Linked DNA regions of Niabella yanshanensis. The protein of the gene in region 1 interacts with the protein of each later gene in a pairwise test. Links are inferred from orthologs where the notes say so. Each region holds a gene or a part of one and is shown in the gene's direction. Other genes may lie near its edges. The genes, in order: rplL, obgE, dnaE and trhO.

Region 1 (3,984 bases):
GCTAAAATTCAAAAAGGGTCTAAAGAAAGCAACCGTGCCAAAGTAGGTAAAGTTACATGGGAGCAGGTAGAGGCGATCGCAAAAGATAAAATGCCTGACCTGAACTGCTTTACTCCTGAAAGCGCCATGAAAATGGTTGCTGGTACAGCACGTAGCATGGGATTAACTGTAGAAGGTAAAGCCCCCTGGGAAAATTAATCCATTAAACCCTTAAAAGAATTACAATGGCAATTACAAAGAAAAGAAAAGCTGTAAATTCCAAGGTGGATGCTAACAAAGCTTATACGCTTAACGAAGCTTCTTCACTGGTGAAAGAAATAAATGTTGCGAAATTTGATGCTTCTGTTGATTTGCACGTACGTTTAGGTGTTGATCCTAAGAAAGCAGATCAGGCTATTCGCGGCACCGTTACCTTACCTCACGGTACAGGTAAAACAAAAAGAGTGCTGGTTCTTTGCACTCCTGATAAAGAAGCTGCTGCTAAAGAAGCAGGAGCAGACCACGTAGGTTTAGACGAGTTTATTCAAAAAATTGAAGGCGGCTGGACAGATGTTGATGTAATCATCGCTACTCCTGCCGTAATGCCTAAAATTGGTAAATTAGGTAAAGTATTAGGTCCTCGTAACCTGATGCCTAACCCTAAAACAGGTACTGTTACCAACGATGTGGCAGCTGCAGTGAATGAAGTAAAAGGTGGTAAAATTGCGTTTAAGGTTGATAAAGCTGGTATTATCCACGCTTCTATCGGTCGCGTAAGCTTTTCTCCGGAAAAGATCGCTCAGAACGGACAGGAGTTCATCAACGCTATCATTAAGGCAAAACCTTCTACGGCAAAAGGTACCTATTTAAAAGGTATCAGCATGGCAAGCTCTATGAGCCCAGGCATTGCTTTAGACACTAAAGGCTTTGTTCACTAATCAGGTTGTAGAACAACCGAAACAATTTTAAACACAGTCAAATCGAAATAAAATGACTAAAGATCAAAAAAACGAAGTAATTGAGGTATTGAAAGGTAAATTCTCTCAGTACGACAATTTCTATATAACCGATACAGAATCGCTTACTGTAGAGCAGGTAAGTAAATTACGCCGTGCTTGTTTCAATAAAAATGTTGAAATGAAAGTGGCTAAAAACACCCTTATCAAAAAAGCACTGGAATCTCTGGATGCTGAAAAATATGCAGGTGTTTATGATTCTTTACATAAAGTAACGGCTTTAATGTTCTCTGAAAATCCCAAAGAACCAGCTGTTATTTTAAGCTCTTTCCGTAGCGAAGCTAAAGCTGAAAGACCAGAATTGAAGCTGGCTTTTATCAACGGAGACCTGTATGCAGGTGACAACCAGCTGAAAGCATTAACACAAATCAAAACCAAGAACGAACTTATCGGCGAGGTTATTGGCTTGTTGCTTTCTCCAATTCAGCGTGTTATTGGTGCGTTACAAAACAAACCAGAAGGAGATGTGGCTCCGGTTGCTGCTGAAGCAGCGCCTGCGGCTGAAGCGGCTCCCGAGGCTCCTGCAGCACCCGAAGCTCCTGCGGCAGATGAAAAACCTGCAGCTGAGTAATCAGCAACAGATTTGGGAGGGCAGGTCCGTTTCAAATCTGGCAAACAAGGATTTAGTTCTTTTTATAAATCACCGCCCAAATCATCCCTTTTTAAGGGGTTGGGGGTACAATTTTTTTAAACCCGCCGTCGGATCCTTCTGAGGGAAATGAAGACGGTAAAAATTAAACAAAAATGGCAGACATTAAAAATTTAGCAGAAAGCCTGGTAGGTTTAACTGTAAAAGAAGTACAGGAATTAGCAGATTTCTTAAAAACTGAATACGGAATCGAACCAGCTGCAGCAGCAGTAGTAGTTTCCGGCGACGGTGGTGGCGCAGCTGCTGTAGAAGAAAAAACAGCATTTGACGTTATCCTGAAAAGCGGTGGTGCTTCTAAATTAAACGTTGTTAAAATCGTTAAAGATTTAACTGGTTTAGGTTTGAAAGAAGCGAAAGAATTAGTTGACGGCGCTCCAAAACCTGTTAAAGAAGGCGTGAGCAAAGCTGAAGCAGAAGATATCGCAGCTAAGTTGAAAGAAGCTGGCGCTGATGTTGAAGTAGCTTAATTCCTTTCACTATAATTTTATAGAGGCAACCATTTCTATGGTTGCCTTTTTTACATGCATTGTGGCATATAAATTGGTCTATAAAAATAGTTAATAATAAATATTTTTATTGTTAATTATAATAAGCGTCTTTTAGATATATTTGTATTCCAAATAAGCCGCCAGGTATTATAAAGCCCTAATACCTAACAAATGGAGCCCTATGTCCTACACTTCATTTTGTTTTCCGGATGTTTGGAAATGTTTTAAGTTAAAAGCCCGAAAAAAGGCGTTAAAGTTCATAAGCTGGCTGTAAACGCGATTAAGCCCCGTGTAGTAGCCGTTTCTCTTTTAAAGGCAGTGAATTTTGCGCATAACGCTCATTTTAAACCTATACGTTATGAGACTGAATGCTGATCTCACACGGAAATTTTGTAATGCCCCTGGTTTGGCCCTACCTGAACTATGCAGTTTAATAACTATTCATATACGGTCGCATATCCGTAAAAAGTTCGATCCGCACGTTCATCACCGACCGTTGCCGTAGCTTTTTGCCATTGGGTACTTCTCAATTGCAATCAGGAACTGGTATGGCTTTCAACGTCTGAATATTTCAGGCAAATAAGCTTTGCGCAGTAGTACCTGGATGTTTTGCCTTTGGAAGCAGGTTTCTTACCCTTAGACACTTTAAAGGTTTGTGAGCACTATAACTGTCGAACCTGCCCCAATGGAGTACCATGCTATGGTGTAGATGCAACACCAGAAGTCGCCCGACATCTGATGGCAGAGATATTTTATGCCCTGAAAATATTCTTAAAAAACCCGATTTATCATTTTAAAAGCCCTTTTATGAAGAAAATTACATCTTTGAACGTAGGACATTATTTAACCTATGTTTTCAAATGCTCACCCTTTAAAAACCTGAGCAGTTATTTAGGTACGGCAGCTACTGTACTACTATCCTTTTTATGTTTGCTAAATACCATGTCTGCTTATGCTCAAATTCCAACTAACACCAGTACCCCGATTGTTATTGGCGGCGGTGGCGGTACGTTTACAGCCGGGAATTTAACTGTAGGGCAGTCAGGTTTTTTAAGCTCTGGAAATGTTATTGATAATAATACAACCACTAATTCTGCCTCAATGAACCCTCTGGCCGTAGGCAACGGGTATGTTGAAGTTGACTATTCTGGTGGATTTGCAGCAGGGGCTGATGTTGGTTTTGTAGTGGATAAAGGTCTCTTGAGTATCGCCCTTTTAAGTAATATCCAGATTAGTACCTACGCTACAGCCAGTGGCGGAACGGCAGTAGAAACAAAAAATGCGGCGCAGTTGCTGGGCTTGGGCTTGGGTACGGATAGAGAGAGGATCGGTTTTGTTACCACAGCAAACTTTAGAAGAGTGCGTATCACATTTTCTGGTCTGGATCTTGGCGCATTACTAACTCCGCCGAATATCTATTATGCCGAAATTTTAGTGCCTGAAGCTGGCACGGCGCCCAATTGCGCTACTCCCGCAACATTAACCCAGGCATCTTATCCTGCAGTGGCGAGTTATGGAGCAACAGGATTAACAGGTGGGTTGAATACCGCGGCTAATATATCTGGTATTTTAAATGGCATATCTAACTCTGCTAATGTTGTAAATGGCACTACTACCGATTTTGCTACCATTGGAACCAATTTAAGTGTAGCGGGAGGAGCTTACCTGTCTGTAAGATTATTAGAAGGTAGCATGCCCGTTGGCCATTTTGCGGGTTTTGAAATTGAAAATACGAATTTGTTGGGCCTGGGAGTATTAAGTGGCCTTGGCGTAGAAGTGCTTAATAATGGCACTACGGTACAAAGTGTTTCCGGGCTTAATTTGCTGAATGCCTCCGTATTAACGGCCGGCA
Region 2 (4,048 bases), 1.3 Mb from region 1 along the record:
GGGCCACTCCCAGTTATCGGTATCTCCTCCAAATTTACCTACACTCTCGGGTGGTGTGCCTACCAGTCGGATATCTTTGTAGATTTCGTATACAAAAGCCAGGTACTGATTACCTTTGAACATGGGACTAACGCGGCAATCTATGCTATTGTTTGCATCGCTCAACCTTTTATTGATGGCCATAATCACTTCCTGTTGTTTGTTTGCACGTTCCGCGCCTGATAAATTACCTAAAGCGGCCGTTACTTCTTTGGTCACATCTTCGATACGCAACAAAAACTGAACAGTAAGCGCTGTTTTTATTTCTTCTGCTTTATTCTTCGCATAGAAACCGTCGCGCAGGTAATTGTGATCAACAGTGCTTGCTCCGGCAATAGCCCCATACCCACAATGGTGGTTGGTGAAGATCAAACCTTCTGCACTTACGATTTCACCCGTACAACCTCCGCCAAAAATAATGATCGCGTCTTTCAGGGAACTTTTATTAACACTATATAACTGTTCCTTAGTTAGCTTAAGGCCTTTTTTAACCATATCACTATATACCTGCTGCCCTAATAAGTGGGGCAGCCACATACCTTCATCTGCAAAGGATTTAAATACCGTTGCCACCAGCAACAGCATCACTACCAGAGATCTTTTAAACATTATCATATAATTTGATTTGAATAGTAAACGCCTGCATACTTCAAAACAGCGCATCAAACTTACAAAGAAAACAAAATGATTGGCTTTACCCCAACCGTTCATCAAATAACCGGGTTTAAATACAATCTCACAATCCAGGCTGTTTACTGCATTTATTTCAACTAAAATGATCTATTTTTATAGTGCTGCCAACCCTTAGCCATATGAATAAGAAAATATTTAATTTTTTGTCGGCGGCTTCCATAATCGGCCCACCATTACCCTTACAGGCGGCACGATCTTTACCACTTTCCCGGTCATGAAAGTGCCAAACAAAAAGCTTTATCGGCTCAAACCAACAGCGGGGGATTTATGGTTTGGGAAATGAGCCATAACACTGGCGATGATAATGCCTTGTTGAAAGTTGCCTGCGACGCCATCGGAAAAACTTATTAGCCCCGTAGTGCTTTTGTGCACAACATTGTAATATATTCGCAAGCAAATATTGGTACTGCATGAGCCTACCCGCAAAGCATTTAAAAGTAAAAGTTTCGACGATCCCTCAATCCGGTAAAGGATTATTTGCAGCGATTGATGTTCCTAAAGGAGCCGTTATCACTGAGTATGTTGGTCGCCGTGCCACCTGGGCTGATGTGGAAGACGATGCGGACAACCCCTACATTTATTTTATAGACGAACAAAATGTAATTGATGCCTCGAAGGATCTAAAATCCCTGGGACGGTATGCTAATGACGCAACGGGCCTTACCCGGGTACCCGGACTGAAGAACAACGCGGAATATTACGAAGAAGACAACCGGGTTTATATAAAAGCCACAACTGCAATACCTGCGGGAAGCGAAATATTTGTTTCTTACGGAAAGGACTACTGGAACCAGGTGAGGGAAAACATCAAACTGGATACAGCAGCAAAGAAAAAAGCCCGGTAACCAACCATCCCGGCAAACTCCTCCTTCAACAATTATAAACGTTTGATCCTACCGGTGGTCAAACGAAAGCAAGGCTTTTATTCCCACTTTCAAGGTTCGGCGTATCTTTGCCGCCTATTAATTTATTAGAACGTGGAGAAAAGCAACTTTGTAGACCAGATACGTGTTTATTGTCGCAGCGGGCATGGTGGAGCTGGTATTAAACATTTTTTAAGAGATAAATTCACTGCCAAAGGCGGACCAGACGGTGGTGATGGCGGTCGTGGCGCCCATATTATTTTAAAAGGGAACCGGAACCTTTGGACATTATTGCATTTGCGTTATCATAAAAATGTATTGGCGGAAGACGGTGAAAGCGGCGGGCATAACAAATGTACCGGCCGGAGTGGTAAAGATATTATCCTGGAAGTGCCATTGGGTACCATTGTTATAGATGAGGAAACCGGCGAAAAAGAGGCGGAAGTATTGGAAGACGGTCAGCAGGTAATTTGGTTACCTGGCGGAAAGGGGGGCCTGGGCAATCATAATTTTGCAACACCCACTAACCAGGCGCCGGAACATGCGCAACCAGGTATGCCAGGCGTTGAGGGCTGGAAAGTACTGGAACTAAAGGTACTGGCTGATGTAGGCTTAGTAGGCTTCCCCAATGCCGGTAAGTCAACGCTTTTATCAGTGATCACTGCAGCGAAGCCTAAGATCGCTGATTATGCGTTTACTACGATCACACCCAACCTGGGTATCGTAGAATACCGCGACGGGCGTAGCTTCTGTATTGCCGATTTACCGGGTATTATTGAAGGAGCGGCCGAAGGTCGCGGATTGGGACACCGGTTTTTGCGCCATATTGAACGTAACCCTGTATTATTATTCCTGATCCCGGCAGACAGCAATGACCACCGGAAAGAATTTGAAATTCTGCTGAACGAGCTCGAACAATATAATGAAGAGCTGTTGCATAAAGAGATGCTGATCGCCATTAGTAAAAGTGATATGCTGGATGATGAGCTGAAACAAGCTATCAGCGCCGAGATGCCTGATAATATCCCGCATTTCTTTATTTCATCCGTAGCACAAAAGGGACTGATTGAATTAAAGGACGCTTTGTGGAAGGCGCTGAATACCAAAGAGGAAGAATAATTTCTTTTAGAAATATGGTTGATCGATGTTGACCGTTACTGTTTCAGAAGCAATAAAAAAGTCGAATAGGATAGTTGTAGTGCCTGTTTTGCTGTGTTTAGCGCCCATACTGCCCCTGATATGGTTATTTGATCATTATAAAGTATCAGCCGTTTGGGGGCTTATCGTTATCGTTAGCTGCTTTGTACTCATGATTCTGGCCGGCCTTTACTTCACGCTCAAATGGGAAATTTGGGCTTTACAACACGTAGATGATATAAAAGCCCTTAAAACCAGAGTAGAAAATCGTCCATTTAGCATGGGCTTTCCTGCCAAATGGAAGATAGGAAGCAAATCCCGGAAACTACTGGTTCAGGAATTATGGGAGGAGCGATCATCCAGAACACCTCTTTATCGGCCGGCTATATCTTATGATTACACTTTGCCTGATGAAATAGCCGTATATGGATCAAGAATTCAATATGGTGCTTTTGCACTTTGCCTGCTCGCCATGCCGTTTATTTCTTATAGCAGAATAACTGACAAGTATCAATTATACCTGGTACTCCCTGTAGAATTAATTGCCATTATCTTTTTTTTATACAAAACAATATTTCCCGGTCTCAAACTTAAATTATCAGCAAAAGGCATCTGGCTTCCTAAAACAGGTCATGTTAAGTGGGAAGAGATATCGAGAATTTATATAAAAGACGAGCTCGATCAAGATGCCGCCTTAACAGCGTTTCTCTGTTTTACAAAAAAACAGCCGCTATTATCAAAAGAAATAATTTTTAAGATCCGGAATTTAAATCTTACATCTTCTAAATTAGAATATGCAATAAAGAATTATCTTTCAGCATATAACAAAAAAGCTTCAGAACCTCTTCATTTCGGATAATGTTTGAAGAGGGCAAAGTTTAATACCCTCTTTTATGAAAAAAACGATTGCTTCAATTTTGACCTGTGCATTTTTTACAGTAGGGCACGCACAAACTTCTGCCGGAAAATTATTGCTGGAGAACCTCGATAATCCGGCAGGCATCATGGAAGGTCAACCCCGCTTTAGCTGGCAAATCCAAAGCAAGCAAAGAAATACCTTACAAAGTGCTTACGAGATAAAAGTAAGCAGTGGCAAGAATATCGTATGGAGTTCAGGCAAGGTTAACACGGACTCTTCTGTTCATGTAGCTTACAAAGGAAGCCCACTGGTGGCCAATGAAAAATATCAATGGCAGGTAAAAGTGTGGGACCAAAACGGTAAAAGCGCTGCCTGGAGCGCTCCTGCTTCTTTCCAGATGGGATTAATGAGCCCGGGCGACTGGAAAGCCCAATGGATTGAATCCGGCATAACAGAA
Region 3 (5,295 bases), 1.8 Mb from region 1 along the record:
TGCATAGTATTTTTCATCTAATCCGCTCACTGTAACGCCGTTACTTGAAGACGCGTGCGCAAATTTATTATTGCCTAAATATACACCTACATGTGATACACCGCCTCTTGTGTTAAAGAAAAGTAAATCACCGGCTTGCAAATAAGCCATGGAAATAAACTGTCCTGCTGCTTTAAACTGATCACGGGCGGTTCGGGGAAGATCGATGTCAAATGCATTTTTATAAACCTCCCTCACAAAAGCACTGCAATCAATACCACTTTTAGTGGTGCCGCCAAACCGATACCTGGTTCCGTACCACTCGTCAATAGCTTCCAGCAATTTTACACTGGGAAGCATTCCCGGTAACATTTTCAGAATGGCACCATATTTGGACTGCAAACCAGAAGGCATAAAAAACTTCTGGGCAGCTTCTAATAAACTTTCTTTGGTACTGTTCGATTTAGGCCTGATCCCGTTGATCTCATCTTCTATAGACTGGGCAGATCTTACAGCAGCTGGTTTAGTAGGGTCTAGTTGGGCAAATGAATTGTTTACAAAAAACAAGCTAATCAACCCCAACACACAAACTCTTAGCATAAACTTAAATCCTTTTTATTGTTTTCATCCTGTTCTGCGAACCGGAATTAATTGTCAATTTTCTGAATCCTATTAAAAACGTCAAAAGGACAATATTATTGTTCAATGTGCCATTTTTTTTAAAAAATTATTAAAAGCTTGATTTTTAATAAAATATCTAATTTTTGATCCATTTTTATGCTTTTTTTTATCGCCGGATGCCTCATTTTGTAGGTTGAATGCAGCATTTTGGGGAATTATTCTCCACAAAAAACGAAACATTTCTGTTCATCGGGCGAGGGGAAAGTGCCGTTTAAACGGTTCCCTGTTCTTAAACTTATCAGCATTAACCCCATAACCTTAATCTGTTTCCGGGTGTTATAAATCAGCCTGGGATATTGTGCATAAAGAATTTGGGTAGGGAGGGAAAAAATTTGCACTTTGCAAGGCAAATCCGGAAGGTTAAAATTACATTGTCTTTCGGTATCATGATGTTTTAAAAAGGATAGCTGCTGCTGTGGCAATCATAAAATATACGGATGAAATTCTCACATTTACACGTTCATACACAATATTCACTGCTGGATGGGGCCGCACCTATCGGCAACCTGTACAAAAAAGCGATAAAAGACGGAATGCCGGCGTTGGCGATCAGTGATCATGGCAACATGTTTGGTGTTTTCCAATTTGTTGCAGAAGCCTATAAAAACCTGGATGAGAACGGAAAACCTAAAGTGAAGCCCGTGGTGGGTTGCGAATTCTATGTAGTAGAAAATCGTCTTGAAAAAACTTTTACCAAGGACAAAAAAGATAAAAGATATCACCAGATTTTACTCGCCAAAAATGAGCAGGGATATCGTAATCTGACCAAACTCACTTCGCTGGGGTTTATCGAAGGGTTGTACGGCAAATACCCCCGTATTGACAAGGGCCTGATCCTGCAATACCATGAAGGGTTGATTGCCACTACCTGTTGCCTGGGGGCCTCCGTACCGCAGGCCATTTTGAGAAAAGGAGAGGCAGAAGCCGAACAGGAATTTAAATGGTGGCTGGACCTGTTTGGAGAAGATTTTTATGTGGAGCTACAGCGGCATGATATCCCCGACCAGGAAAAGGTAAACGAGGTGCTGATCAGGTTTGCGGCTAAGTATAAGGTGCCCATTATTGCCAGCAACGACTCGCATTATGTAGACCAGGAAGATGCGAACGCCCATGATATCCTGCTTTGCATCAACACCGGTGAAAAGCAGGCCACGCCCAAGTTTAAAGGGGATTTTGGCGACGAAGATGCGAATAGTAAAGGATCCCGCTTTGCTTTTGCTAACGACCAGTTTTATTTTAAAACAACTGAAGAAATGACGCAGTTGTTTCATGATATTCCTGAAGCGATTGACAATACCAATGCCATTGTTGATAAAATTGAGTTGCTGGATCTGAAGCGCAGCATATTACTGCCTAATTTCCCTATTCCGCAGGAATATAAAACGCATACACAGGATCAAAAGACAGAAAAAGGGGATGTTATGAGCGCCGACTCCCTGAACCAATGGGAGTTTCTGAAGCACCTTACTTATGAAGGAGCGAGAGAGCGTTATGGGCTGGCATTTGAAGGCGACGTAAAAGAACGGATCGATTTTGAGCTGTTTACCATTAAAACCATGGGTTTTGCCGGTTACTTCCTTATTGTAAGTGATTTTATTAAAGCGGGTAGAGATAGTGGCGTATTTATCGGGCCGGGGCGCGGTTCGGCCGCGGGTTCGGTGGTAGCCTATTGTATCGGTATTACCAATATTGATCCTATTAAATATAACCTGCTTTTTGAGCGTTTTCTGAATCCCGATCGTAAATCCATGCCGGATATTGATACGGATTTCGATGATGAAGGGCGCCAGAAAGTAATCGATTATGTAGTACAGAAATATGGTAAAAGCCAGGTAGCGCAGATCATTACTTACGGTACGATGGCCGCTAAAATGAGTATCAAAGACGTGGCTCGTGTAATGGATCTGCCCTTGTCAGATTCTAATGCCCTTGCCAAGCTGATACCGGAGAAACCGGGTATATCGTTAAAGCGGGTATTGCACGCGCCCATGTCGCCCAAAGACGGTGAAAAATCTCTTTCAGAAAAAGAGGGGCTGGCTTCTGAAGATCTTGATAGCGTAAGAAGGATACGGGAAATATATAATGGCAGCGATTTACAGGCTAAGGTATTACATGAGGCCGAAATCCTGGAAGGATCCGTTCGGAATACCGGTATCCATGCAGCGGGTATCATCATCGCTCCGAAAGATCTTACCGAATTATTACCTGTAAGTACAGCTAAAGATTCCGATTTATGGGTTACACAGATTGAAGGCAGTGTAATTGAAGAGGCGGGCGTAATTAAGATGGACTTCCTGGGTTTGAAAACCCTTACCATCATTAAAAATGCGCTGCAGCTGATCAAATTAAATTATGGTATTGAGATAGACATCGATAGTATACCGCTGGACGATGAAAAGACTTACCAGTTATATCAAAAAGGTGAAACCAACGCAACGTTCCAGTTTGAAAGTCCGGGTATGCAGAAGCACTTGCGCGATCTGAAGCCCGATAAATTTGCCGATCTGATCGCCATGAACGCCTTGTATCGCCCGGGACCTTTACAGTACATTCCCAACTTCATTAAACGTAAACATGGAGCCGAGGAAATTACCTATGACCTGCCGGAGATGGAAGAGTACCTGGCAGAAACTTATGGTATCACCGTGTACCAGGAGCAGGTGATGTTATTGAGTCAGAGCTTAGGAGGGTTTAGTAAGGGTGATGCGGATATCTTGCGTAAAGCCATGGGTAAAAAGCAAAAGGCGGTACTGGATAAAATGAAAAAACAGTTTATCGACGGAGCGGTACAGAAAGGGCATCCTGCCGATAAGCTGGAGAAAATATGGACAGACTGGGAGGCGTTTGCGCAATATGCCTTCAATAAGTCGCACTCCACCTGTTATGCCTTTGTAGCTTATCAGACAGCCTATTTAAAAGCGCATTATCCCAGTGAATATATGGCCGCGGTTTTAAATAACGCCGGTTCATTAGAGAAAATCACTTTCTTTATGGAAGAGTGTAAGCGTATGACATTGGAAGTATTGGGTCCTGATATTAACGAATCGCTAAAAGGTTTTGCCGTAAACAAAAAAGGAGAGATCCGTTTTGGTTTGGGTGGATTAAAGGGTGTGGGTGAAGCAGCGGTGGAAAGTATTATTGCTGAACGCGAAAACGGTGCTTACCCCAGCATTTTTGATATGGTAAAGCGCGTAAACCAGCGCACTGTAAATAAAAAAACGATGGAAAGCCTGGCTTATGCAGGGGCTTTCGATTGTTTTACTGATATCCACAGAGCGCAGTACTTCTTTACACCGCCTAATGACAATATGAATGGACTGGAGAAGATCATTAAGTATGGCCAGGTGTGTCAAACCCAGTCACAAACGAGCTCGAATACCTTATTTGGAGACCTGGCAGAGTCAATGGAAATACAAGTGCCTAAAATAGCTGAGTGCGAACCCTGGCCATTGGTGGTTCAGCTGGATAATGAAAAAGAAGTAACAGGGATTTTTGTGAGCGGGCATCCTTTGGATGACTATCGTTTCGAAATGGAAAACTACGGCATATCGAAGATTGGTTATGTGAATGAGTTTAAGGAAGACAAGGAAAAAGTAAACTCCAGCGCTACTTTTAAACTAATGGCCCTGGTGAGTGACGCGCAACATAGGGTAGCCAAGAGCGGTAATAAGTTTGGCAGTTTTGTACTTGAAGATTATAGCGGTAAGCTCGAAGTAGTATTGTTTTCTGAAGACTATCTCAAGCACTCAGCGATATTGCAACTCGGTGCGACAGTTTATGTCACAGGCTTTTTCAAGCAGCGTTTCAACGGCGATTTTGATTTTAAAATATCATCGATTTGCCTGGCCGAAAGCGTTAAGAAAAACATGACTAAGAAACTTACTTTACAACTACCCGCTGCAGAGATTACCGAAAACATGATAGATTTCGTGCAGCAAAACCTGAAATCAAATAAAGGCCCCTCAGCTTTGAACTTAAAAATAGTAGACGAGGCTGAAAATATAGAAGTCGAACTCTTAACAAATGGCAAAGGCTTTGAAATGAATAGCGAACTGATCGGGTTTTTAAAAGACAGAGAGAACTGGAAAGTGAAGGTGGAATGTAATTAGGTAATAGTGAGTAGTAAATGGTGAATAGGAGGACCCGGCTCTAACCGATCCAAATTTAATACGGTGGCGTAAGTAATCAATGCCTGCAGTTATGGATGATGCAATGTTTCATAAAGCCCGGATTACGGGGCAGGGTTTTTCGGTTGTTAAATCGGTTTATACCAATATGGAAGTTGATGCTGTTCTGCAAATAATAGGGCAGGCAGATACTTCAAAAGATACTTTTCGCCGATCGGATGACCTTTTTGCCATCCGGCAGTTTTTAAAAGAATTGCCGGGTGTGTTACCAGTTTTATTAAATGACCGGTTAAAGGAGTTGATCAGTAGTTTGTTTGGTGAAAACTATTTCATTGTCAAAAGTATTTATTTCGACAAGCCCCCCGGCTCTAACTGGTATGTAGCCTATCACCAGGATCTGACCATATCTGTTGACCAGAGATCAGATATACCCGGTTTCGGTCCCTGGACGGTGAAACAAAACCAGTTTGCGGTGCAACCGCCCTTATCTGTACTGGAAAATAATTTT
Region 4 (3,883 bases), 3.0 Mb from region 1 along the record:
ACTCAACTGCGCTGGGATTCGTGGATAATAAAAACACGCCACAGGTCGAAACATTAAGAGACCTGGTGACGGCTTCGCTTAACGGCGCGGCGGTGAAACTGGCTCAGTCAGAAAAAGAAGGCAGGCTGGAATGGGCTAAATTTAAAGAGCCGGCAATTTATCACTTACTGAAGGCTAATCTGCCTTCATTTGCCCGCACTCATTTACCGGTGGGCGGAGCCGGAAGCGTAATCAATGCTATCAAAAAAAGCCATGGCCCAAGCTGGCGAATGATTGTTCAAATGTCCGGCACTATTGAAGCTTATGGGGTGTATCCCGGTGGACAAAGTGGTAATCCCGGTAGCCGGTTTTATGATAATGCAGTGGATAGCTGGGTGCAGGGTAAATACTACCAGCTTTGGATGATGCAGAAAGGGCAGGAGGGCGATGGCCGTGTTAAATGGACCATGAGCTTCATAAAGGGCTAAAAAACGCTGTACGACGGCTTGCAAGTGGCTATGCTTAATCTTAAACCTTGAATTGTGAACTTTAATCAGGTAATCATGAAATTTTTTATATCCCTTCTGTCTATAGCAATTTTATCATTTATAGTTGGTTTATATACATCCTGGTGGAGTGTTGCTGTGGTGGCGTTTGTTGTTTCCCTATGCGTTGTGCAAAGTCCGGGATCTTCTTTTTGGTCAGGGTTTATGGGCGTTTTTCTGCTTTGGCTGATTATTGCCTTATTAATCAATGCAGCCAATGGAGGTATACTCGCTAACAGGATCGGAGGGATGTTAGGTGTTGGGCAGAGCCCCGTGTTACTGGCTTTTATTACGGCATTAGCGGGAGGTCTTGTTGCCGGGTTTGCTGCTTTAACAGCTTCGTACATCAGGAAAAAAGTATAAACAAGCCGCTGAATTGCCAATTGCGATAATATCATCTTCTTCCTGATTTCGGGAGCTACAACCTGTTAATGTCGTTGGGTGATCTACATTTCTCATCGTCTCTGGAGGTAATGCATCGTACTATCCATTTTCTTATGTTTTAAACAATGGCTTAGCTATTCAGCCATCTGAAGTCGCAAATTACGCGTACCTTTGCACCGCGAAATTTGGTGCAGCCTGCAACTGCCCAATTATTAAATAATTTCCTGCACCGGCAGGATCAAATTTCAAAATTAATGGCTTTACACAATCGGGTTTCCCGCAAGGAGCTGAAGGAGCGTATTTTACAGGATAATACACCTCGCACCACTATATCATTCTATTGTTATTTCAAAATAACAGACCCTGTACAGTTTCGAAACCATCTTTACCGCAACTTTTCTGATATGGGCGTGCTCGGCCGCATTTATGTCGCTGAAGAAGGCATCAATGCACAGATAAGTGTGCCGACCGGCAAATTTGACACATTCAAAGAATTTTTATATCGTTTAGATACCGCGTTGATTAACTTGCGTTTAAATATTGCAGTTGATGATGATGGGAAGTCTTTTTATGTACTGGACATTAAGGTTCGTAATAAGATTGTTGCTGACGGAATAGAAGATGCCGGTTTCGATATGGCTAACCGTGGTAAATATGCCGACGCCAAAACATTTAACAAGCTAAGTAATGATCCTGAAACCATCATTATTGACATGCGTAACCACTATGAATTTGAAGTAGGACATTTCGAAAATGCAATAGAAATTCCCAGCGATACTTTTCGGGAACAATTACCCATGGCAGTAGAGATGATGCAGGAGCATAAAGACAGGAACATTATCATGTACTGTACCGGCGGGATACGATGTGAAAAGGCTTCAGCATATATGCTGCATAAAGGTTTCACAAATGTATTTCATTTGGAAGGTGGTATTATCAATTATGTGAATAAAGTAAAAGAGGAGGGACTTGAAAATAAATTTCATGGAAAGAATTTCGTTTTCGACCAGCGATTAGGGGAACGGATTACGGATGAAATTATTTCAAAATGCCACCAATGCGGGAAGCCGGCAGATACACATGTAAATTGCGTCAATGACGCCTGTCATTTGCTTTTTATTCAGTGCGGGGATTGCGCAAATGAATTTGAAGAATGTTGCAGCATTGATTGTAAGGAGTTTATACATTTATCGGCTGAGCAACAAAAAGAATTACGTAGCGGGGTGGATTTGGGGCGGAATGTGTTTAATAAATCGAAATCCAGGTTAGGGAATCTGACAACCAGGAACAGCACAGACTGAAAATAACTTTTTTTTATGAATTGCAGCGTTTGGAATGATGTTTGCGTCTATAGGAATTGTTAAAGCTAAACTTTTATGAACAGGATATCCAAGATGCTTCTTCTTCTTTTACTGGTAATTTTGCCGGTCGTACTTTTTGTTCTCGACAACAGGCAGGTTTTAGCCGAAAATGCAAAAGATGCTTTGCCGGTCAAGGAACCTGCAAGATCAGCAGGTCCTGTGTTTTCGGTGTTTAATGGCGCTGAATAAAAAATCAGCCTTTCTCCGATTTCAACAACTCCACTTCCTGCTGCAAACGTATAATCAGTTCCTGTATCTGTATAATTTTGTCTGTCCGGTTTTGAGCTTCAGTGTGTTGTGTAGCGGAGGGTAATGTATCATCTTTCGGTTCATCATCCATCTCCTCCTGTAGTTCTTCTACATCTTCCTGTATCTCTTCTACATCTTCCTGAATTTCTTCGATATCTTCCTGAATTTCTTCTACATCCTCTTGTATCTCTTCGATGTCTTTACTGTTTTTATTGACTGACATCTGGATAAAAATGGCCAGGTAGATAGCTTCGAGTGAAACTATCGTGGTGAGTACCAGCAGCATTTTATCGAAGCTTACGATATGTAATGGAGGCAATGCAAAAGCAGTTATAAATAGCAGCGTATGTACTGCCAGCGACGGAGTAGATCCGATCCATCGTGTAGCTACGTCCGCAATACGCTCCAGTCGCTCCCGGTTGCGCTCTCCTAATGTGTGTGTATCTTTTTGTTGCATAAATGAGGGCGCAAAATTAGCTAATCTGACGGTTACATAAATGAAAGCCTGGCTGCCGGTGTACAAACAACTTAATCCGCGGCTAACGGCGGTATCAGAAACGCCACAGTATTGTTAGGATGGCACCTGTAACCGTCTGCCGGAAGCTTGCTATTGCTCCCACAGTTTTACACCGCCGTCAATACCATCTATATTGTTAACCAGGATGATATTATCGTCCAGTTTAAAATCAAGTTTCCTGGACAATCCACCTCCGATGTACAATCGGTCGTAATTGAAAACAGTTTTGGTTACGGAGAGCACATACTGCATTCTTTTATTCCATTTTTTCTTGCCGATCTCGTTATAAGCCGCTTCCCCGATAAACGCATCATAATCCTGTCCTTTATGAATAGGGTGGTGGGCTACTTCCAGATGAGGTAACACTTTCCCCTCCAGGTAGAAGGCCGTACCAAAGCCGGTTCCCAATGTGGTCATCATTTCAAACCCTTTGCCGCTTACGCAGCCAAGGCCCAGCAGGTCAGCGTCGTTTACAACCCTTGCAGGCTTTCCCAAGGTAACCATTAGCTCTTCGGCAAGGTTGATCCCGGCCCAATAGCCTGTGCCGAGATTGGGGGCCGTATGAACAATACCATCTCTTACATATCCCGGGAAACCTGCCGATACGCGATCATATTTAAAGGTCTGTACCAGTTCTTTTATTGTGGCCAGTACATTTTTAGGATTAGCGGATTGAGGGGTGGGGACTTTCGTATACTCCTGTAATATTTTTCCGCTCTTACTAAGTGTGCATGCTTTTATTTTCGATCCGCCGATATCAATTGAAAGTGTAATTGCTGCCATTATTGTTGTTTATATGGTAAAGGTTTATATTGTTACTGGTAAACTATCGTTCAAAAAGCCCAAAG

What was found.
Region 2: the proteins of rplL (region 1) and obgE interact in binary tests that used the Escherichia coli proteins (3 or more experiments, as listed by UniProt). The link is inferred for Niabella yanshanensis from one-to-one orthologs.
Region 3: the proteins of rplL (region 1) and dnaE interact in binary tests that used the Escherichia coli proteins (3 or more experiments, as listed by UniProt). The link is inferred for Niabella yanshanensis from one-to-one orthologs.
Region 4: the proteins of rplL (region 1) and trhO interact in binary tests that used the Escherichia coli proteins (3 or more experiments, as listed by UniProt). The link is inferred for Niabella yanshanensis from one-to-one orthologs.

Annotation. Positions count from the first base shown.
Region 1 is NZ_CP139960.1:2,401,799-2,405,782, reverse strand. The notes cover bases 512-3,425. They hold rplL (50S ribosomal protein L7/L12), read left to right. Parts: upstream 512-1,739; coding sequence 1,740-2,111; downstream 2,112-3,425. Other genes in these bases: U0035_RS09735 (autotransporter outer membrane beta-barrel domain-containing protein), read left to right, coding at 2,940-3,425; rplJ (50S ribosomal protein L10), read left to right, coding at 970-1,566; rplA (50S ribosomal protein L1), read left to right, coding at 512-917. Also shown: rplK (50S ribosomal protein L11), read left to right, coding at 1-198; more of rplA, read left to right, coding at 225-511; more of U0035_RS09735, read left to right, coding at 3,426-3,984. UniProt on the Escherichia coli protein: The binding site for several of the GTPase factors involved in protein synthesis (IF-2, EF-Tu, EF-G and RF3). Is thus essential for accurate translation.
Region 2 is NZ_CP139960.1:3,666,929-3,670,976, reverse strand. Bases 734-3,711 are described here. They hold obgE (GTPase ObgE), read left to right. Parts: upstream 734-1,709; coding sequence 1,710-2,714; downstream 2,715-3,711. Other genes in these bases: U0035_RS15175 (alpha-L-rhamnosidase), read left to right, coding at 3,626-3,711; U0035_RS15180 (hypothetical protein), read left to right, coding at 2,740-3,591; U0035_RS15190 (SET domain-containing protein), read left to right, coding at 1,143-1,577. In the rest of the region: U0035_RS15195 (S46 family peptidase), read right to left, coding at 1-648; more of U0035_RS15175, read left to right, coding at 3,712-4,048. UniProt on the Escherichia coli protein: An essential GTPase which binds GTP, GDP and possibly (p)ppGpp with moderate affinity, with high nucleotide exchange rates and a fairly low GTP hydrolysis rate.
Region 3 is NZ_CP139960.1:4,220,809-4,226,103, forward strand. What follows is about bases 745-4,969. They hold dnaE (DNA polymerase III subunit alpha), read left to right. Parts: upstream 745-1,097; coding sequence 1,098-4,769; downstream 4,770-4,969. Other genes in these bases: U0035_RS17595 (phytanoyl-CoA dioxygenase family protein), read left to right, coding at 4,861-4,969. Also shown: U0035_RS17585 (C40 family peptidase), read right to left, coding at 1-579; more of U0035_RS17595, read left to right, coding at 4,970-5,295. UniProt on the Escherichia coli protein: DNA polymerase III is a complex, multichain enzyme responsible for most of the replicative synthesis in bacteria. This DNA polymerase also exhibits 3' to 5' exonuclease activity. The alpha chain is the DNA polymerase catalytic subunit.
Region 4 is NZ_CP139960.1:5,429,239-5,433,121, forward strand. What follows is about bases 373-3,185. They hold trhO (oxygen-dependent tRNA uridine(34) hydroxylase TrhO), read left to right. Parts: upstream 373-1,162; coding sequence 1,163-2,209; downstream 2,210-3,185. Other genes in these bases: U0035_RS22420 (penicillin acylase family protein), read left to right, coding at 373-467; U0035_RS22425 (hypothetical protein), read left to right, coding at 543-887; U0035_RS22435 (hypothetical protein), read left to right, coding at 2,285-2,458; U0035_RS22440 (DUF1003 domain-containing protein), read right to left, coding at 2,463-2,975; U0035_RS22445 (ROK family protein), read right to left, coding at 3,126-3,185. Outside these bases: more of U0035_RS22420, read left to right, coding at 1-372; more of U0035_RS22445, read right to left, coding at 3,186-3,818; U0035_RS22450 (hypothetical protein), read right to left, coding at 3,862-3,883. UniProt on the Escherichia coli protein: Catalyzes oxygen-dependent 5-hydroxyuridine (ho5U) modification at position 34 in tRNAs, the first step in 5-carboxymethoxyuridine (cmo5U) biosynthesis.